2 regions of the Mesorhizobium sp. B2-3-5 genome follow, and region 2 is predicted to be linked to the other one. Evidence: predicted binding sites of a transcription regulator. Region 2 holds the regulator's gene; the other holds the start of a gene.
The links. The regulator LexA, encoded in region 2, represses DNA repair genes until DNA is damaged. The targets are predictions, from matches to a motif close to TGTTCNNNNTGTGTTCNG.

Region 1 (4,213 bases), on a different contig from region 2:
GCGCCACCCCGACCGCTTGGCGCTGCGGCGAACTCATCATGAGGGAGAAAACTGTTACCTATGTATCCGGTTCAAAGTGTTACCCATCTATCGGCTGGACACCGGCAGGGCAATGAGGGGCGGCGCCAACTTCGACGTGGCTGATGCCTGCCTCTCCAGGCTTGCCTCGACCAGCCGCAACCGGCATAGATCGGGCATGACGACCAAACCCTATCGCCCGCGCCGCTCGGTGCTCTACGTCCCGGCCTCCAACGACAAGGCGCTGGCCAAGATCGAGCAGCTTTCCTGCGATGCCGTCATCATCGACCTTGAGGATGCCGTCGCTCCGGCCGACAAGATCGCCGCCCGCGACAGGCTGGCCGGCATTTTCGCCAACCGCCCGTATGCCGACCGGATTGGCCGGCGCCGCGAGATGATCGTGCGCGTCAACGCGCTTTCCAGCGAATGGGGTACCGACGACCTGATGGCCATGGCGAAGGCCGAGCCTGATGGTATTCTGCTGCCCAAGGTCGACACGCCGCGCGACGTGCTCGAGGTTGGCGATGTGCTGGACGACAATTTCGCCCCCGACAGTGTGAAACTATGGGCGATGATCGAAACGCCCAAGGCCATGCTCAATATCGGCGCCATCGCCGAGCTTGGCCGCGATCCCGCCTCGCGGCTGGATTGTTTCGTTGCCGGAACAAACGACCTGATCAAGGATACCGGCGTGCTGGCAACGCCGGACCGCCGCTATCTCATGCCATGGCTGATGCAGATGCTGCTGGCAGCGCGCGCCGGTGGCCTCGACATGCTTGACGGGGTGTTCAACGATTTTCGCGACGCGGAGACCTTCGCTCGGGAATGCGGGGAAGCCGCCGCCATGGGGTTCGACGGCAAGACCTTGATCCACCCGGCGCAGATCGGAGCGGCGAACCGCGCCTTTGCGCCATCCGCCGCGGCGGTGGCCGAGGCCCGCGCGGTGAAGGACGCCTTCGCGCTTGCCGAAAATGCCGGCAAGGGCGTGATCGCGCTGGACGGCAGGATGGTCGAGCGGCTGCATCTGGCGCAGGCCGAAAAACTGCTGGCGAAGGCCGCCGCCATCGGCGCATGATCCGGCTAAGCTGTTCACGACAGGACCTGAACCATGAAACTCTATCGATTTCTGACTGCCCCGGACGACGCCAGCTTCTGCCACAAGGTGACGGCGGCGCTGAACAAGGGCTGGCACCTGTTCGGCTCGCCGACCTACGCCTATGACAAGAAAGCCAAGACGATGCGCTGCGGCCAGGCGGTGGTGAAGGATGTCGACGGTCAGGAGTATGGACCGGACACCAAGCTCAGCGACTGGTAATCGTGCGTGGCGCCGACACAGGCTATGCTGATATTCAGGTCAGGCCGAGTCGAAAATGGTGGTGTCCGAGAACCGGAGCGGAGCGTACTTTCGGGTACGTGGGCACCGGAAGCGCAGGGGACCACCATTTGCAGGCCGGCCTCACCTGAATGTCAGCATAGCCTACTCGGCCGCTTCCTCGATCCGCTCCATATCATCGTCCGACAGGCCGAAATGATGGCCGATCTCGTGGATCAGTACGTGGGTGACGATGTCGCCCAGCGTTTCCTCGTTTTCGGCCCAGTAGTCGAGCATGGCGCGGCGATAGAGCGTGATACGGTTCGGGCCTTCGCCGGTCTGCGGGTTCCAACGCTCGGCGATGCCGCGCCCCTCGAACAGGCCGAGCAGGTCGAACGGCGTTTCCAGCGACAAATCGTCCATGATCTCGTCGGTCGGGAACTCGGCGATCTGGATGACGATCTCACCTGTCAGTTTGCGAAACTCTTCCGGCAGATGGGCATAGGACTCCAGCGCCAGGAACTCCAATTCCTCCATCGAGGGCGAGAACTGGTCGTGCCAGGTACGGGTCTTGTAGATGCGGGCCATGCTTTATCCTTTGATCCCGGCATATAGGCTTTCGGACGGGTCGAGGCAAATCGGCCGGTCGCCACGCCTGTGCCGTGTGGGGCGTAAGGAATAAATTCCTCGTGACTCTGCTTGACTCTTCCGGCCCCCTCTGGAATCTATAGGAACATAACAGGAACAATTGTGAGTGGAAGCTGACCGTCATGGCGACGAACGCCGTGGCGCGGGAGACTGTTTTTGCCCTGCGCCGCCAGATCGCGAAGATCGAGGGAACGCTGCCGGAGCGCCTGCAGGCGCCGGCCGCGGCGCCGCTTGATGCCGACGCCAATGCGATTGCCAAGCCCGATCTCACGCCCGGCGCCGATCTCACCATCGTCCGGCGCGGCAAGGCCGCGGCGTTGCCGGATGCCTTTCTGCCCATTGGTGTCGAGCGCCTCGATGCCGCCCTGAGCGGCGGCCTGCCGAAAGCCGCGCTCAGCGAAATCCATGGCCTGGAAACCCGCGATGCCGGGGCCGTCGCCGGCTTCGCCCTGTCGCTCACCAGCCTGATCCTCAAGCAGGCGCAAGGGCTGCCGGTGCTGTGGATCGGCACCACGGAAATCTTCCGCGAGGCCGGTTTTCCCTATGCCAGGGGGCTGCATGCCTCGTTCGGCATCGAGCCCGGGCAATTGCTGTTTTCCGAGGCGCCAAGGCTTCTCGATGCGCTGTGGGTCGCCGAGGAGGCCGCCCGGATGACGGCGCTCGCCGCCGTCATCCTCGAAATCCGCGGCAATCCGCAGCGGCTGGACCTGACCGCGACGCGCCGGCTGCATGCCAGGGCGATAAGTGCAGGCCGGCCGGTGTTCCTGCTGCGGCAGGCAGCCGAACCCGAACCGACGGCGGCGCCTGTCCGCCTCATCGTCTCGCCGGCGCCGGCCGTGCCGCGCGCCACGGTCGCCGGGCCGCTCGCCGGTTCGATCGGCCGCCCCGCCTTCACCATCAGCATCGGCAAGAGCCGCACGGCCCTGCCTGGACAATTCACACTGGAGTGGAACCCCGATGAACGCGCATTCGAGGAAAGAAGGGGCGAAGAAAGACGGGCCCGGCAATACCGGACAGAGAATCCTGTCCCTGTGGTTTCCCTATCTCGCGGCCGAAAGGATCCTGCGGCAGCGTCTGGGGCGGTCCTGGCGTTCCCGGCCGTCGGCGGATCACCCACCGCTCGTGATCAGCCATCGCCAGGGCAACGCGCAACGCATCTCGGCCCTCGACGAGCGGGCTGAGGCGCTGCACCTGAAGCGTGACATGGGGATTGCCGATGCGCGCGCCATGCATCCGTCGATCGACATCGTCGAAGCCGATCCAGAAGCCGATCGCCGCCTGCTCGAAGGCCTTGCCGACTGGTGCGACCGCTATACCCCGCTGGTGGCGCTGGACGGGGCGGACGGCCTGTTTCTCGACGTCACCGGCTGCACCCATCTGTTCGGCGGCGAACGCGCCATGCTTGACGACATCCTGTCGCGCTTCTTCCATCAGGGTTTCGATGTCCGCGCCGGGCTTGCCCCGACACCGGGGGCGGCCTGGGCGGCGGCACGGTTCTGCGGCGACCGCATCATCGCGGGCGGCGAGGAGGAAGCGCTGCTCGCGCCCTTGCCGCTGGCCGCGCTGCGCATAGCGCCGGAAATCCGCACCAGCCTGGAAAGCGTCGGCCTGCGCACGGCGGGCGCCGTCATGGCCGCCCCGCGCGCGCCGCTCGCCCGCCGCTTCGGCGCCTCCTTGCTTTTGCGGCTCGACCAGGCGCTTGGCCGCCTCGACGAGGCGGTCTCGCCGCGCCTGCCCGTCGCGCCGCTTTCGGTCGAACGGCATCTCGCCGAGCCTGTCACCCTGACCGAGGACATCGAACGGCTGGTGGGCCTGCTGGCGACGACCCTGAAGACCGATCTCGAGCGCCGTGGCGAGGGCGCTCGCTCGCTGGCGCTGCTGCTGTTTCGCGTCGACGGCGCCGTCAGCCGCATCGCCTTGGGCACCTCGCGGCCGATGCGCGAACCCATGCTGATCCAGAAACTGTTCCATGAAAGGCTGGCCGCGCTCGAGCAGGACATCGATGCCGGCTATGGCTTCGACCTGGTGCGGCTTTCCGTACTGGCCGCCGCCGCTTTCGACATGCCGCAGACCGATCTGACAGGCGAGACGACCGATGACGGTGCCGACATCGCGCTGTTCGCCGACCGCATCCGCGCCCGGCTGGGCGAGGGCGCGATCCTGCGGCCGGTCGCCGTCGAAAGCCATCTGCCGGAACGCGCCGTCGCCATCATCCCTTTCACCGAGGCGCCGCGC
Region 2 (4,213 bases):
ACCGGGATACCGGCCTGGCGGGCGGCTGCGGAGACAGCGGCGATCGCCGGCTGGATCAGGTTCGAAGCCGGGCCGTAGATCACGTCGGCCTTGCCGGCGAGCGAAGCGATGCGTTGCTGGATGTCATTGACGTTGTCGATGCCGACCTCCACGACCTCGAAGCCGGCCGCGGGTGCCGCCGCCTTGATCTTTTCGATCAGGGCAACGTCATTGGCCTCGCCTGGATTGTAGGGCACGCCAAAGCGCTTGGCGTTCGGCAGCAGCTTCTTGGTGAAGGCCATCACCGCGGCGACATCCTGCAGATCGCTGGCGCCGGTCATGCCTTCGTCTCCGGAGTCCCATGACGGCACCAGCTTGGCCGCGACCGGATCGGTGACCGCGGCAAAGACGATCGGAATGCCGGACCCTGCGAGCGCCTTCTTGGCGATCTGCGAGACCGGCGTGGTGATGGTGTAGATCAGCTTGGGCTGCTCCGCCTGCAGCTTGGCGATCATCTGCGGCACCAGCGATGCATCGAAATTGGTGTGGCTCTCGGTGTAGACGACGTCCTTGCCCTCGACGAAGCCATTGTCCGCCAGCGCTTTCTTGAAGCCGGCTATGGCCGCATTCAACTGCGGATGCTCTCCGAAATTGGCTATGCCGATACGAATCTGATCTGCCGCGGCGCTGCCGGCGCTGACCATCAAGGCGCCAGCCAGGGCCAATCCTGACAGCCATTTCGACTTCAACATCATTTCCTCCCAGATTTGATTAGCGCCGCTTATGGACGGCGCGTCAGGCGATCATGGTCAGTCCGCCGGTCCATGTCAAACATTATATATAATTCTTGCCATGCATCGCCATGATATATAATTTTCCAAGCCCGACGATGGACGGACTGCGATGCAGGATCAGAATAACTCCACAAAGACGGAGGCGGCCTATCAGCTGCTGCGGCGCGATATCCTGACGACGCGCCTCATGCCCGGTGCGCCGCTCAAGCTGAGTGCGCTGCGCGGCACATATGGCGTCGGCTGGACGCCGCTGCGTGAAGCATTGTCTCGGCTTGAAGCCGAGCGCCTTGTCACCGCCATCAGCAATCGCGGCTTTGCCGTCGCCCCCGTGTCGCGCGCCGAACTCGAGGATCTGGCGCGGGCAAGAATGGTCGTCGAAATACCCCTGTTCGTGGAATCGATGGAGAAAGGCGACCGGCAATGGGAAGATGCCGTTGTCACCGCGCATTACCGGCTCTCGCGCTGCAAGACCGCGGTTGACGACCCCTCGGACGCGGCCGTCGACCAGTGGGACGAGAGCCACGAGGCGTTTCACGCGGCGCTGCTGAGTGCTGCGACGTCCAACTGGCTGTCGCGATTCCGTTCGACGATCGCGGATCAGCTGCGGCGGCATCATCGTTTTCTCGGCCTGGCGCCGACATTGCGGGCGGCGGCCGGCCTCAAGCATGGCTATGGAGAGGCCATGGACGCCCTGCGCGAGGCGATCGCGATCGAGCATCACACCGCGATCATGGAGGCGGCGCTCGATCGCGATGTCGAGCGGGCAAAGGCATTGATGACGGCGCATATCGGCTACACGCTGCACGTCTATGTTCACAGCGAAGATAGCGGCGCCAACAACTACACCGCACGCGCCGGCAGCCTGAAAGCGGTTTCCGGATGATTTCGGCGCTTCCGCGCCGCCCGACGCTTACGCATGGATCTATCCGCCAAGCGAGCTGGCGAACGTTGGCGTTTTGGTTTCGTTTCGTTCCGCTGGAATGACACTGGGCGACTCCATAAATCCGCCCCGTGCGCCTTTCAGACGACTGAAGCCAAACCTCAACAAGGGATGGGCCACAGGCCATTAACCAAAACGATTTCAATGCGTGTGTCGGCGGCGGAAATCGTCGGTTGCCGTTTGTTGCCGGCGGCAAAAATTTCGAACCCCTTAACAAATTCACTAAACTTTAAACGGTTGCGGAACACAACTGGAACAGATAGGGTTTGTTCTGGGTTTGTTTTTCGATTCCGATTCAGACCCTTCGTTCAATGCCTTGGGGGCCGCCATGCTGACGCGCAAGCAACATGAACTGCTGATGTTCATTCATGAACGGCTCAAGGAAAGCGGCATCCCGCCCTCCTTCGACGAGATGAAAGAGGCTCTTGATCTTGCCTCCAAGTCGGGGATCCACCGCCTGATCACGGCGCTGGAGGAACGTGGCTTTATTCGCCGACTGCCCAACAGGGCGCGCGCACTGGAAGTGCTCAGGCTGCCGGATTCGATCGCGCCGGGCCTCAATGCCGCAAAGAAATTTTCGCCAAGTGTCATCCAGGGCAGCCTCGGTCAGGGCAACCTTGGTCGTCAGATCAAGCCGGCATCGTCGCGCTTGCCCGCGGCCGGCAATGACGACGATGCGATTCCCGCGGTCTCGATCCCGGTGATGGGCCGTATCGCCGCCGGTGTGCCGATCGATGCCATCCAGCACCAGACGCATTCGATCTCGGTGCCGCCTGACATGATCATGGGCGGCGAGCACTATGCGCTGGAGGTCAAGGGGGACTCGATGATCGAGGCCGGTATCTTCGATGGCGACACGGTCATCATCCGCAACGCCGATACAGCGAGCCCGGGCGAGATCGTCGTGGCGCTGGTCGACGAAGAGGAAGCGACCCTGAAACGGTTCCGCCGCAAGGGAGCTTCGATTGCCCTTGAAGCCGCCAACCCGGCCTACGAGACCCGCATTTTCGGACCGGACAGGGTCAAGGTGCAAGGCAAGCTCGTCGGGCTGATCAGGCGCTACTGAGCAGGGATTGGTGCGCTTGCATTGTCAGGCTTTTTATAGGGCGGCAGCCCCCTCGCCTCGCGCGAGAATTTGCGCTGTTCATGCCAGGGCCGGTATGGCCTGTCGACGGCGAAGTTGACGGTTGGCGGGCCGATCGCCGATTGGCGGTCGAAGAAGACCGCGGCACTTCCGTTGCGAGCGAGTTGCCGTTTGGTGACGACGAGAACCAGCGGGTTATGGCAGGCGTCATAGCCAGTCGCGTCGTTGACGACGATCACGTCGGCGAAACCGCAGGCCTTCCAGGTGTTTTTGCGGTCTTCGACATGCGCGACGATCGCTCCGGACGGGTGCCTGGCGAGACAGACGCCGTCGGTGCAGTAGAACGGTGCTCCCGGCGGCAGATTTACGGCATCGGCAATGGTGAACTGCCCATCAGTCTTGTTGAACACCTCCGGCACGACGATGCTTTCGGATACCAATGCGCGTTTCCAGTTGTCGACGGTGAATTCGTTCGGGCGTGCCCGACTGACGGCGAGTTCGCCACCGCCGATCGGCACCGCGACCAGCCGCGCGTCTTCCGAGATCAGCACATCCGGTGTGCGCGTATGCGACACCGTCAACAGGCCGGCAAGCGCGAACGGGAGTGCGGCGAGCCGCAGCCATGTCGTCGCCATCGTCGCGATAACCAGGGCGACCGTCACCAGCAGCACGGACTGCTGCGAAATCAGTCCGACCGCATCTACCGGAGAGCGTTCCGATATCCACGCAGATATTGCGATCATTGCCGTCAGGGCCTTGCCCATCAGGTAAAGGGACGGCGCATCCAAGCCGAACGGCATCAGCAACGCGCTGGCGACGGCCAGGAACATCACGACCGATACGATCGGCATGACGGCCAGATTGACGAACAGGCTGAGCGGCGATACACGCTGGAAATGCCAAATGGCAAACAGCGTCGTAGCGCTGCCGGCGATGATGGAGGTCATAGCCAATCCACCCGTCGTCAGCAGGAATTTTTGTGTCAGAAGCCCTGGCAGGGATAGCTTCGGCGACGGCGGCCTCGTTTTTCGCGCACGATAATCCGCCCAACCGGCATAGGCGCCAACCAGGGCGGCGGTCGCGGCGAACGACATCTGGAAGCTCGGTCCGACCACTTCATGCGGCGAGACCAGGATGACAGCGATCGCCGAGATCGCCAGGTTGCGCATGGTCAGGGCCGCGCGATCGAACAGAACCGCGATCAGCATCACCGCCAGCATGATGAAGCTGCGTTCGGCGGCAACGACGACGCCCGAAATGACAAGATAGGCAGCGATCGAGAAGAGCGCTGCGGCGGCAGCGTATTTCTTGACCGGCCTTCGTGCGGAAAAATCTGGAAACAGCGCGAAGGCGCCGCGCAGCAGACCCATGACGGTGCCGGCGACCAGCGCCATATGCAATCCGGAAATGGATATG

Region 1: the regulator LexA is predicted to act here: its motif matches at 2,060-2,077, upstream of FJ958_RS05470 (metallopeptidase family protein).

What each region holds. Positions count from the first base shown of each region.
Region 1 is NZ_VFVX01000003.1:158,966-163,178, forward strand. Features, by position in the region: gene FJ958_RS05455 (hypothetical protein) at 1-42, shown strand, start outside; gene FJ958_RS05460 (CoA ester lyase) at 197-1,093, shown strand; gene FJ958_RS05465 (DUF1737 domain-containing protein) at 1,127-1,333, shown strand; gene FJ958_RS05470 (metallopeptidase family protein) at 1,496-1,918, opposite strand; gene FJ958_RS31915 (hypothetical protein) at 2,101-3,159, shown strand; gene FJ958_RS05480 (DNA polymerase Y family protein) at 3,101-4,213, shown strand, end outside.
Region 2 is NZ_VFVX01000002.1:203,202-207,414, forward strand. Features, by position in the region: gene FJ958_RS03810 (ABC transporter substrate-binding protein) at 1-731, opposite strand, end outside; gene FJ958_RS03815 (GntR family transcriptional regulator) at 883-1,656, shown strand; gene lexA (transcriptional repressor LexA) at 2,042-2,779, shown strand; gene FJ958_RS03825 (ComEC/Rec2 family competence protein) at 2,773-4,213, opposite strand, start outside.